2 regions of the Pseudoflavonifractor sp. An187 genome follow, and region 1 is predicted to be linked to the other one. Evidence: predicted binding sites of a transcription regulator. Region 1 holds the regulator's gene; the other holds the start of a gene.

Region 1 (4,064 bases):
TTTTAGCGTGTCTTTTTCATTGGAGCGGGTGAGGGGAATCGAACCCCCGTGTTCAGCTTGGGAAGCTGACATTCTACCATTGAACTACACCCGCATATTTCAACTCGGTGAAGCTTATTATAATACACCCCCTGGGAAATTGCAAGCATTTTTTCTCCCCTATCTTCCTCGTTATCCCTCCACTTTTCTACACTTTGCCCAAAACTTTATTTGTATTTTACAATTCCACCCTTTACTTTTCCGATACATGTTGCTATAATGTACAACAGCGCAAGAGAAAAGAGGTGAAACTTGTGAAAGAATATCCCCGCAAGCCTGATGTGGATGATATGATTTTCGGTGATGATCGCACCGTGCCCAGCCAGCGCTGATCTCCCATCAGCCCGCAATGCTGCATATTTTTTGACTCACCCCAGTAATCAGCAATACTGTGGTGAGTTTTTGTCTTTCTCAGAACAACCCCGAAAGGAGCTTTTCATGACATACTCACTCTCCCAACTGGCCTGGTTCTTTCTCATCTATTCCATTCTGGGCTGGTGCATCAGCGTGGCATTCTGTGCCGTCAAAAAACATTCCTTTGTCAACCCAGGCTTTCTCAACCTTCCTGTCAGCCCCATTTACGGCATTGGAGCGGTACTCTCCACGGTGTTCCTCTCGGAACTGACCCACCGCCCCCTGTTCTTTATTCTGGGCTCCTGCGTTCTGTCCGGCATTCTGGTCATTACCACCGGTGTCGCTCTGGAGCGCATGCTCCACCGCAGATGGTGGGACTTCTCCGACCACAAATTCCACTTTCATGGGTACATCTCCCTGCCCCTGCTGCTGGTGCTGGGTGTGGGCGCATGGCTGTGTGTGAGTTTTCTCAACCCCCTTCTAGCCTTGGTGTTGGGTGACCTCCCTCCCCTGCTGTCCCGCATCCTGGTTCTGGTGGGATTGGGACTGGTCGCCCTGGACCTGGCCCTCTCTCTGGGCATCACGGTACAGATGGGCGTGCGTATCCGCCGTCTGGAACAGCTGTCCCGAGACTTCCAGGAGCTCACCGCTCTCTTCGGCCACGCCATCACCCGGCGGGTCCAGACCCGTATGCTCCACGCCTTCCCCAATCTGGAGCAGGCCGCCCCCTCCCAAAAGCCCAAGCCCACCGTGTTTGCCCAGGGCTGTTCTCCCACCAAGCTGATTTGGATTTTCTTCATTGCCGCCCTGCTGGGCGATATCATCGAGACGCTGTTCTGCCGGGCCACCATGGGCATCTGGATGAGCCGCAGCAGTCTCATCTACGGTCCCTTTAGTATTGTGTGGGGCCTTGGCGCTGTGATGTTCACCGCCCTGCTCTATCGGTACAAAGACAAGAGCGAGGGCTACCTCTTCCTTGCCGGCACCATTGTGGGCGGTGTGTACGAATATGTGTGTAGTGTCTTCACCGAGCTGGTCTTCGGCACCGTGTTCTGGGATTACAGCCACATCCCCTTCAACCTGGCCGGACGCATCAATCTGCTCTACTGCTTCTTCTGGGGCATTGCCGCCGCCGTGTGGATGAAGGTCCTCTATCCCCGCCTGTCCCGTCTCATTGAGCGCATCCCCATGAAAGCGGGCAAAGTGCTCACCTGGGTGATTGTTGTGTTCATGGTGTTCAATATGGCCATCTCCGCCCTGGCTCTGGGTCGGTATCAACAGCGCCAATCGGCCCCTGACGCCCCCACCAACGGCTTCACCGAATTTTTGGACCACTACTACCCCGATGAGCGGATTCATCAGGTCTACCCCAACATGAAACAGGTCACGGACTGACCGAGAAAAAAACGTCCGATGCTGATTCCTGCATCGGACGTTTTCCTATGTCTCCGGAAGAAAAAAAGGCAAGTCCCTTTCGGAACTTGCCTTTTGGTACGGCTGGAGGGATTCGAACCCCCGACCTTTTGGTTCGTAGCCAAACACTCTATCCAGCTGAGCTACAGCCGCTTGTCGCTGTCGTTTTCTGGCGACTCATATATATTAGCACAGCTGAAATGAAATTGCAAGTGTTTTTTTCGATTTTTTGAAAAATTTTTGAGAGGTCTATTTACTCCTCAGAAATCATATAACTCAGCGTTAGCAGGCTGTCTGCAAAGTGCACGTTCTCCACTTTCACGTCGGGCATCTCCTGCTCCGGCAACTCCACATTGGTGAAATTCCAGATTCCGTCCACCCCCAGCTTGCTCAGGCGGCGAGCGGTGGCCACGGCCACAGACCCAGGCACCGTCAGAACCGCCACGCTCACCCGGTGCTCCCGCACAAAGGTGTCCAGACCATCCACATGGTAGACGGGGACGCCGCCCAGCTTGGTGTCCACCAGGTCCGGGTTGACGTCAAAGGCGGCCACCAGCCGGAAGCCATTGGCACGGAACGGGAAATTCTCAATGAGGGCACGGCCCAAGTTACCGGCACCCAAGATGAGCACGGTGTGGCCTCGGTTCATCCCCAGGATCTCTGCCACCTCACCCCGCAGCCGCTCCACGTTGTACCCGTAGCCCTGCTGACCGAACCCGCCAAAGCAGGACAGATCCTGGCGAATCTGGGAGGCCGTCAGGCCCATGGACTGGGCCAAGGCTCCGGAAGAGATTCGAATGGTACCGGCACGATATAAGTCATCCAAATGGCGATAATAGCGGGGCAAACGCCGGATCACCGCCGAAGAAATCTTATCTTTTTTCATATGACACCCTCACATCCCGTCAGAGTTTTTCGGCATTTCATCTTTCTTTTGATCACCATACGCAATTCATTTTATCTCATTGTCATAAGTTTGTCAATTTCCATGTGCAAGTTCTTGCAACATTTCTCAAGGAGGTCCTAGCATTGGCACAAAACGGTTCTCTCATTGTCCACGTCTATGCGTCCCGGGCTCAGCTCCCCATACAGGGGGCCACGGTGTTGGTGTCCCAGCCGGACGGACAGGGTAGGCATCAGCTTCTATCCGTGCTCATTACAGACGAGAGCGGCGTGGCTGGCCCCATCTCCCTGCCCGCTCCCGACGCCGCCCTCAGCCAGAGCCCTGGCTCCCCCCTGCCCTTCTCCTCCTACTCTCTGGTGGTGGAGCACCCGGGGTATCAGGTGGCTGTTTTCGAAAATCTCCAGATCTTTTCTGGGGTAGAGACCACCCAGAGTGTGCCCCTCATCCCTCTGGCCATTCCCGAGTCGCCCATCCCTCGGCCCCAGTTCACCAACGTCACGCCACAACCGCTGTAAGGAGGCTTCTATGTCTGTATCCGTCATTCCCTACATTCCCCAGTATATCACCGTCCACCTGGGCCAGCCCAAGGAGGCGGCGGAGAACGTCACGGTGACCTTCCCCGACTACATCAAAAATGTAGCCTCCAGCGAGGTATACCCCACCTGGTCAGAGGAAGCCCTGAAAGCCAACATTCTGGCCCAAATCTCCTTTGCCCTCAACCGGGTGTACACCGAGTTCTACCCCAGCCGCGGGTACGACTTTGACATCACCAGCGAAACCCAAAACGATCAGAAATTCATCAAAGGCCGGAGCACCTTTGAAAACATCGACCGCCTGGTGGACGACATGTTCACCACCTACATCCGCCGAGTGGGCTTTGTGGAGCCCCTGGCAGCCAAGTTCTGCAACGGCACCACCTCCACCTGTGACGGCCTGTCCCAGTGGGGCAGTGAGGCCATGGCCCAGGAGGGGGCGGACTACATGACCATTCTGCGCAACTACTACGGGGACGACATCGAACTGGTCAACGACGCCCCCATCCGGGATGTGCCCAACTCCTACCCAGGCTATCCCCTGCGCCAGGGCTCCTCCGGGGAGGACGTGGTGGTGCTCCAGGCCATGCTCAACCGCATTGGACAGAATTACCCTGCCATTCCCCGCCTGGCCCAGGTGGACGGCATCTTTGGGCCACGCACGGAGGAAGCAGTGCGGGTGTTCCAGTCCGTCTTTGGGCTGGCAGTGGATGGTATCGTGGGTCGGAGTACCTGGTATAAGCTGGTGTTCCTCTACGTGGCCGTCACCAAGCTCTCCGAGCTGGTCAGCGAGGGCCAGAGCTTCACCCAGGTCCAGGGCC
Region 2 (4,064 bases), on a different contig from region 1:
TACCCACATCCTGGCCGGGGCCTCGGTGCCCCTGGACGTGCCCACCCTGCGGCAGGTGGAGAGCGCCAACGCCGCCATGGCCCAGAACGCCCTGCGGGTGCTGGGCTGTGCCTACAAGGATGTGGACGTCATCCCGCCGCCCCGGGACATGGAGGCCCTCTTGGAGCACGATCTCACCTTTGTGGGGCTCATGGGCCTCATTGACCCGCCCCGGGTGGAGGTCAAACAGGCGGTGGCCCAGTGCTTTCAAGCGGGGATTCACCCGGTGATGATCACCGGAGACCACAAACTCACCGCCGTGGCCATCGCCAAGGAGCTGGGCATCTTTCGGGAGGGGGACATGGCCCTCACCGGGGCGGACCTGGACTTTATGCCCCAGGAGATGCTGGAGCAGGAGGCGGACAAATTCACCGTGTACGCCCGGGTGTCCCCGGAACACAAAATGCGCATTGTCCAGGCCCTGCAAAACAAGGGGTACGTGGTGGCCATGACCGGGGACGGGGTCAATGACGCCCCCGCCCTGAAAGCCGCCGACATCGGCTGCGCCATGGGCATCACCGGCACCGACGTGGCCAAAGGGGCCGCCGACATGATTCTCACCGACGACAACTTTGCCACCATCGTCCACGCCGTGGAGCAGGGCCGGGGCATCTACGCCAACATCAAAAAGTCCATCCACTACCTGCTCTCCTGCAACATCGGGGAGATTTTGACCCTGTTTCTGGCCACCCTCTTTCACTTCCACCAGGCCCCCCTGGTGCCGGTGCAGCTTCTCTGGCTCAACCTGGTCACCGACTCCCTCCCCGCCCTGGCCCTGGGCCTGGAGCCGGTGGAGGCGGACGTGATGGAGAAGCCACCCCGCAAGGCCCACGAGCCTCTGTTCACCCCCGCCTTTACCATCCGGCTTCTCTGGCAGGGGGCGCTGGTGGGGGCGCTGACCCTGCTGGCCTATTTTGTGGGGGAGTACGTGCTGGGCGACCCCACCACCGCCGACGCCACCGCCAACACCATGGCCTTTGCCACCCTCACCTTCTGCCAGCTGTTCCACGCCTTTGACGTGCGCAGCGAGCACCAGTCCCTTCTCTCCCTGGGGGTGTTCACCAACCCCGCCATGAACCAGGCCTTTGTGGTGGGCGCCGCCCTCCAGCTGGCTGTCCTCCTGCTGCCCCCCTTGATGGGGGTGTTTCACGTCACCTTTCTCACCTTCCAGCAATGGCTGGTCGTGGTGATTTTGTCCATAACTCCTGTTGTGGTGACAGAGGTGGAAAAGAGATTTTTTCACTCTTCGTCTAACGTATCCTCTCATTTCGCCTAATTTCCGTGGAAATCCACCAAGCATTTTTCTAATTTTTTCTATGAACTTTACAAAATTGTATTGTTGATTTTTTCACAATCTTCGGGTATAATCGGGGTAACTACGACATCCAAGAAGATCATTTTACATCATACTGGAGGTTACACATCATGAAAGAAGTATACGTGGTCAATTGCTGCCGCACCGCTGTCGGCTCCTTCGGCGGCTCCCTGAAGGACGTGCCCGCCGTGGACCTGGGCGCCACCGTGGTCAAGGAAGTTCTGAACCGTGGCGGCGTGAAGCCCGAGCAGGTGGACGAGGTCATGTTCGGCTGCATCCTCACTGCTGCCCAGGGCCAGAACCCCGCCCGTCAGGTGAGCGTGAAGGCCGGCATCCCCTACTCCGTCCCCGCTTACACCGTGGGCATGGTGTGCGGCTCCGGCATGAAGTCCGTCATCGAGGGCGCTCGCGCCATCCTGGCTGGCGACGCTGACGTGATCGTGGCTGGCGGCACCGAGAACATGTCCGCTGCTCCCTTCGCCCTGCCCAACGAGCGCTGGGGCGCCCGCATGGGTGACAAGAAGGTTGTGGATACCATGATCCGTGACGGTCTGTGGGACGCCTACAACAACTACCACATGGGCACCACTGCCGAGAACATCGCCGACGTGTGGGGCATCACCCGTGAGGAGATGGACGCCTTCGCCGTCAGCTCCCAGAACAAGACCGAGGCTGCTCAGGCCGCTGGCAAGTTCGTGGACGAGATCGTTCCCGTCATGGTGAAGAAGAAGAAGGAAATGGTGGAGTTCAAGGTGGACGAGTTCCCCAAGGCTGGCGTGACCATGGAGTCCGTGGGCAAGCTGCGCGGCGCTTTCCCCGTGGGTCCCGAGGGCGTGGAGGACGAGATCGTCCACACCTTTGAGGTGACCCAGGTCCACGAGGCCGATGCCAAGCAGCACGTGCAGCGCGTGACCGCTGCCAACGCCTCCGGCATCAACGACGGCGCTGCCGCCATCCTGCTGGCCTCCGGCGAGGCTGTGGAGAAGTACGGCCTGAAGCCCATGGCCAAGCTGGTCAGCTGGGGCCAGGGCGGCGTGGATCCCAAGATCATGGGCGTGGGCCCCGTGCCCGCTTCCCGTCAGGCCATGGCCAAGGCCGACCTGAAGATCGAGGACGTGGATCTGGTGGAGGCCAACGAGGCGTTCGCCGCTCAGTCCATCGCTGTGGCCCGTGAGCTGGGCTTCGACATGAGCAAGGTCAACGTCAACGGCGGCGCCATCTCCATCGGCCATCCCGTGGGCGCTTCCGGCGCTCGTATCATCGTCACTCTGCTCCACGAGATGCTCAAGCGCGACGAGGCTAAGCGCGGCCTGGCCACCCTGTGCATCGGCGGCGGCATGGGCGTTGCCACCATTTTTGAGAAGGTCTAATCTTATAACCTGAACCAACACAAGGGTGTGGGGGGTCACCCCACACCCTTGTTTGAGTATTATCTCCTTTGATGGGTACCCCGTGGTAGGGGCCGTGGCTTGCCCGGCCCGTGGTTACCCTGGTATTGCCTTGGGGGATTCGGGAGGGGCAAGCCCCTCCCCTACGCCCAACAAATCCAAATCCGTGCCGCTGGAAGCGGCACACCATAATTCTTCATTCTTCATTTTTCATTCTTCATTATTTTGGAGGTATCTTATGAGCTATCAGGAAGAATACCGTCAGAAGCTCACCACCGCGGAAGAAGCGGTGAAAGTGGTCAAGTCCGGAGACTGGGTGGACTACGGCTGGTGCACCAACACCGCCGAGGTGCTGGACCAGGCTCTGGCCGGACGCATGGGCGAGCTGTACGACGTGAAGGTGCGGGGCGGCATTCTGCTGCACATGCCCGCCATCGCCCAGATTGAGAATCCCGCCGAGCACTTCACCTGGAACTCCTGGCACATGGGCGGCACCGAGCGGAAGATGGCCAAGATCGGTCTGGCCTACTACGCCCCCATCCGCTACTCCGAGCTGCCCGGCTACTACCGGGACTGCATTGACCCCATCGACGTGGCCATGTTCCAGGTGGCTCCCATGGACCAGCACGGCTACTTCAACTTCGGCCCCAACGCCTCCCACCTGTATGACATGTGTGCCCGTGCCAAGCACATCATCGTGGAGGTCAACGAGAATATGCCCCGCTGCCTGGGCGGCTACCACACCGGGGTGCACATCTCCCAGGTCAACGCCATTGTGGAGGGCCCCAACGGCACCATCGGCACCATGCCTGGCCTGAGCGAGCCCTCCGAGATCGACCTGGCGGTGGCCCGTCAGATCGTGGCCGAGATCCCCAACGGAGCCTGCCTCCAGCTGGGTATCGGCTCCATGCCCGGCGCTGTGGGCCAGATGATTGCTCAGTCCGACCTGAAGGACCTGGGCGTGCACACGGAGATGTACGTGGACGCCTTTGTGGCCATGACCAAGGCCGGTAAGATCACCGGCGCCCGGAAGAACTTCGACCAGGGCCGCCAGACCTACGCCTTCGCCGCTGGTACTCAGGAGCTGTACGACTTCCTGGACAACAACCCCGAGTGCATGAGCGCACCCGTGGACTACACCAACGACATCGCCCGGATGTCCACCCTGGACAACTTCATCTCCATCAACGGCGCGGTGGACATCGACCTCTTCGGCCAGGTCTCCTCTGAGTCCTCCGGCATCCACCACATCAGCGGCGCTGGCGGTCAGCAGGACTTCGTGATGGGCGCTTACCTCTCCAAAGGCGGTAAGAGCTTCATCT

What was found. The regulator Rex, encoded in region 1, represses fermentation and respiration genes when NADH is low (regulators of the CRP and FNR family bind a similar motif). The targets are predictions, from matches to a motif close to ATTGTTAANNNNTTAACAAT.
Region 2: B5F22_RS11675 (acetyl-CoA C-acetyltransferase) is a predicted target of Rex. The motif match lies at 1,375-1,394, and genes of this name have one in related genera.

What each region holds. Positions count from the first base shown of each region.
Region 1 is NZ_NFKG01000001.1:312,350-316,413, forward strand. Features, by position in the region: tRNA gene B5F22_RS01565 (tRNA-Gly) at 21-94, opposite strand; gene B5F22_RS01570 (putative ABC transporter permease) at 478-1,788, shown strand; tRNA gene B5F22_RS01575 (tRNA-Arg) at 1,883-1,959, opposite strand; gene B5F22_RS01580 (redox-sensing transcriptional repressor Rex) at 2,060-2,692, opposite strand; gene B5F22_RS01585 (carboxypeptidase regulatory-like domain-containing protein) at 2,836-3,225, shown strand; gene B5F22_RS01590 (peptidoglycan-binding protein) at 3,236-4,064, shown strand, end outside.
Region 2 is NZ_NFKG01000052.1:731-4,794, reverse strand. Features, by position in the region: gene B5F22_RS11680 (calcium-translocating P-type ATPase, PMCA-type) at 1-1,315, shown strand, start outside; gene B5F22_RS11675 (acetyl-CoA C-acetyltransferase) at 1,465-2,724, shown strand; gene B5F22_RS11670 (butyryl-CoA:acetate CoA-transferase) at 2,981-4,064, shown strand, end outside.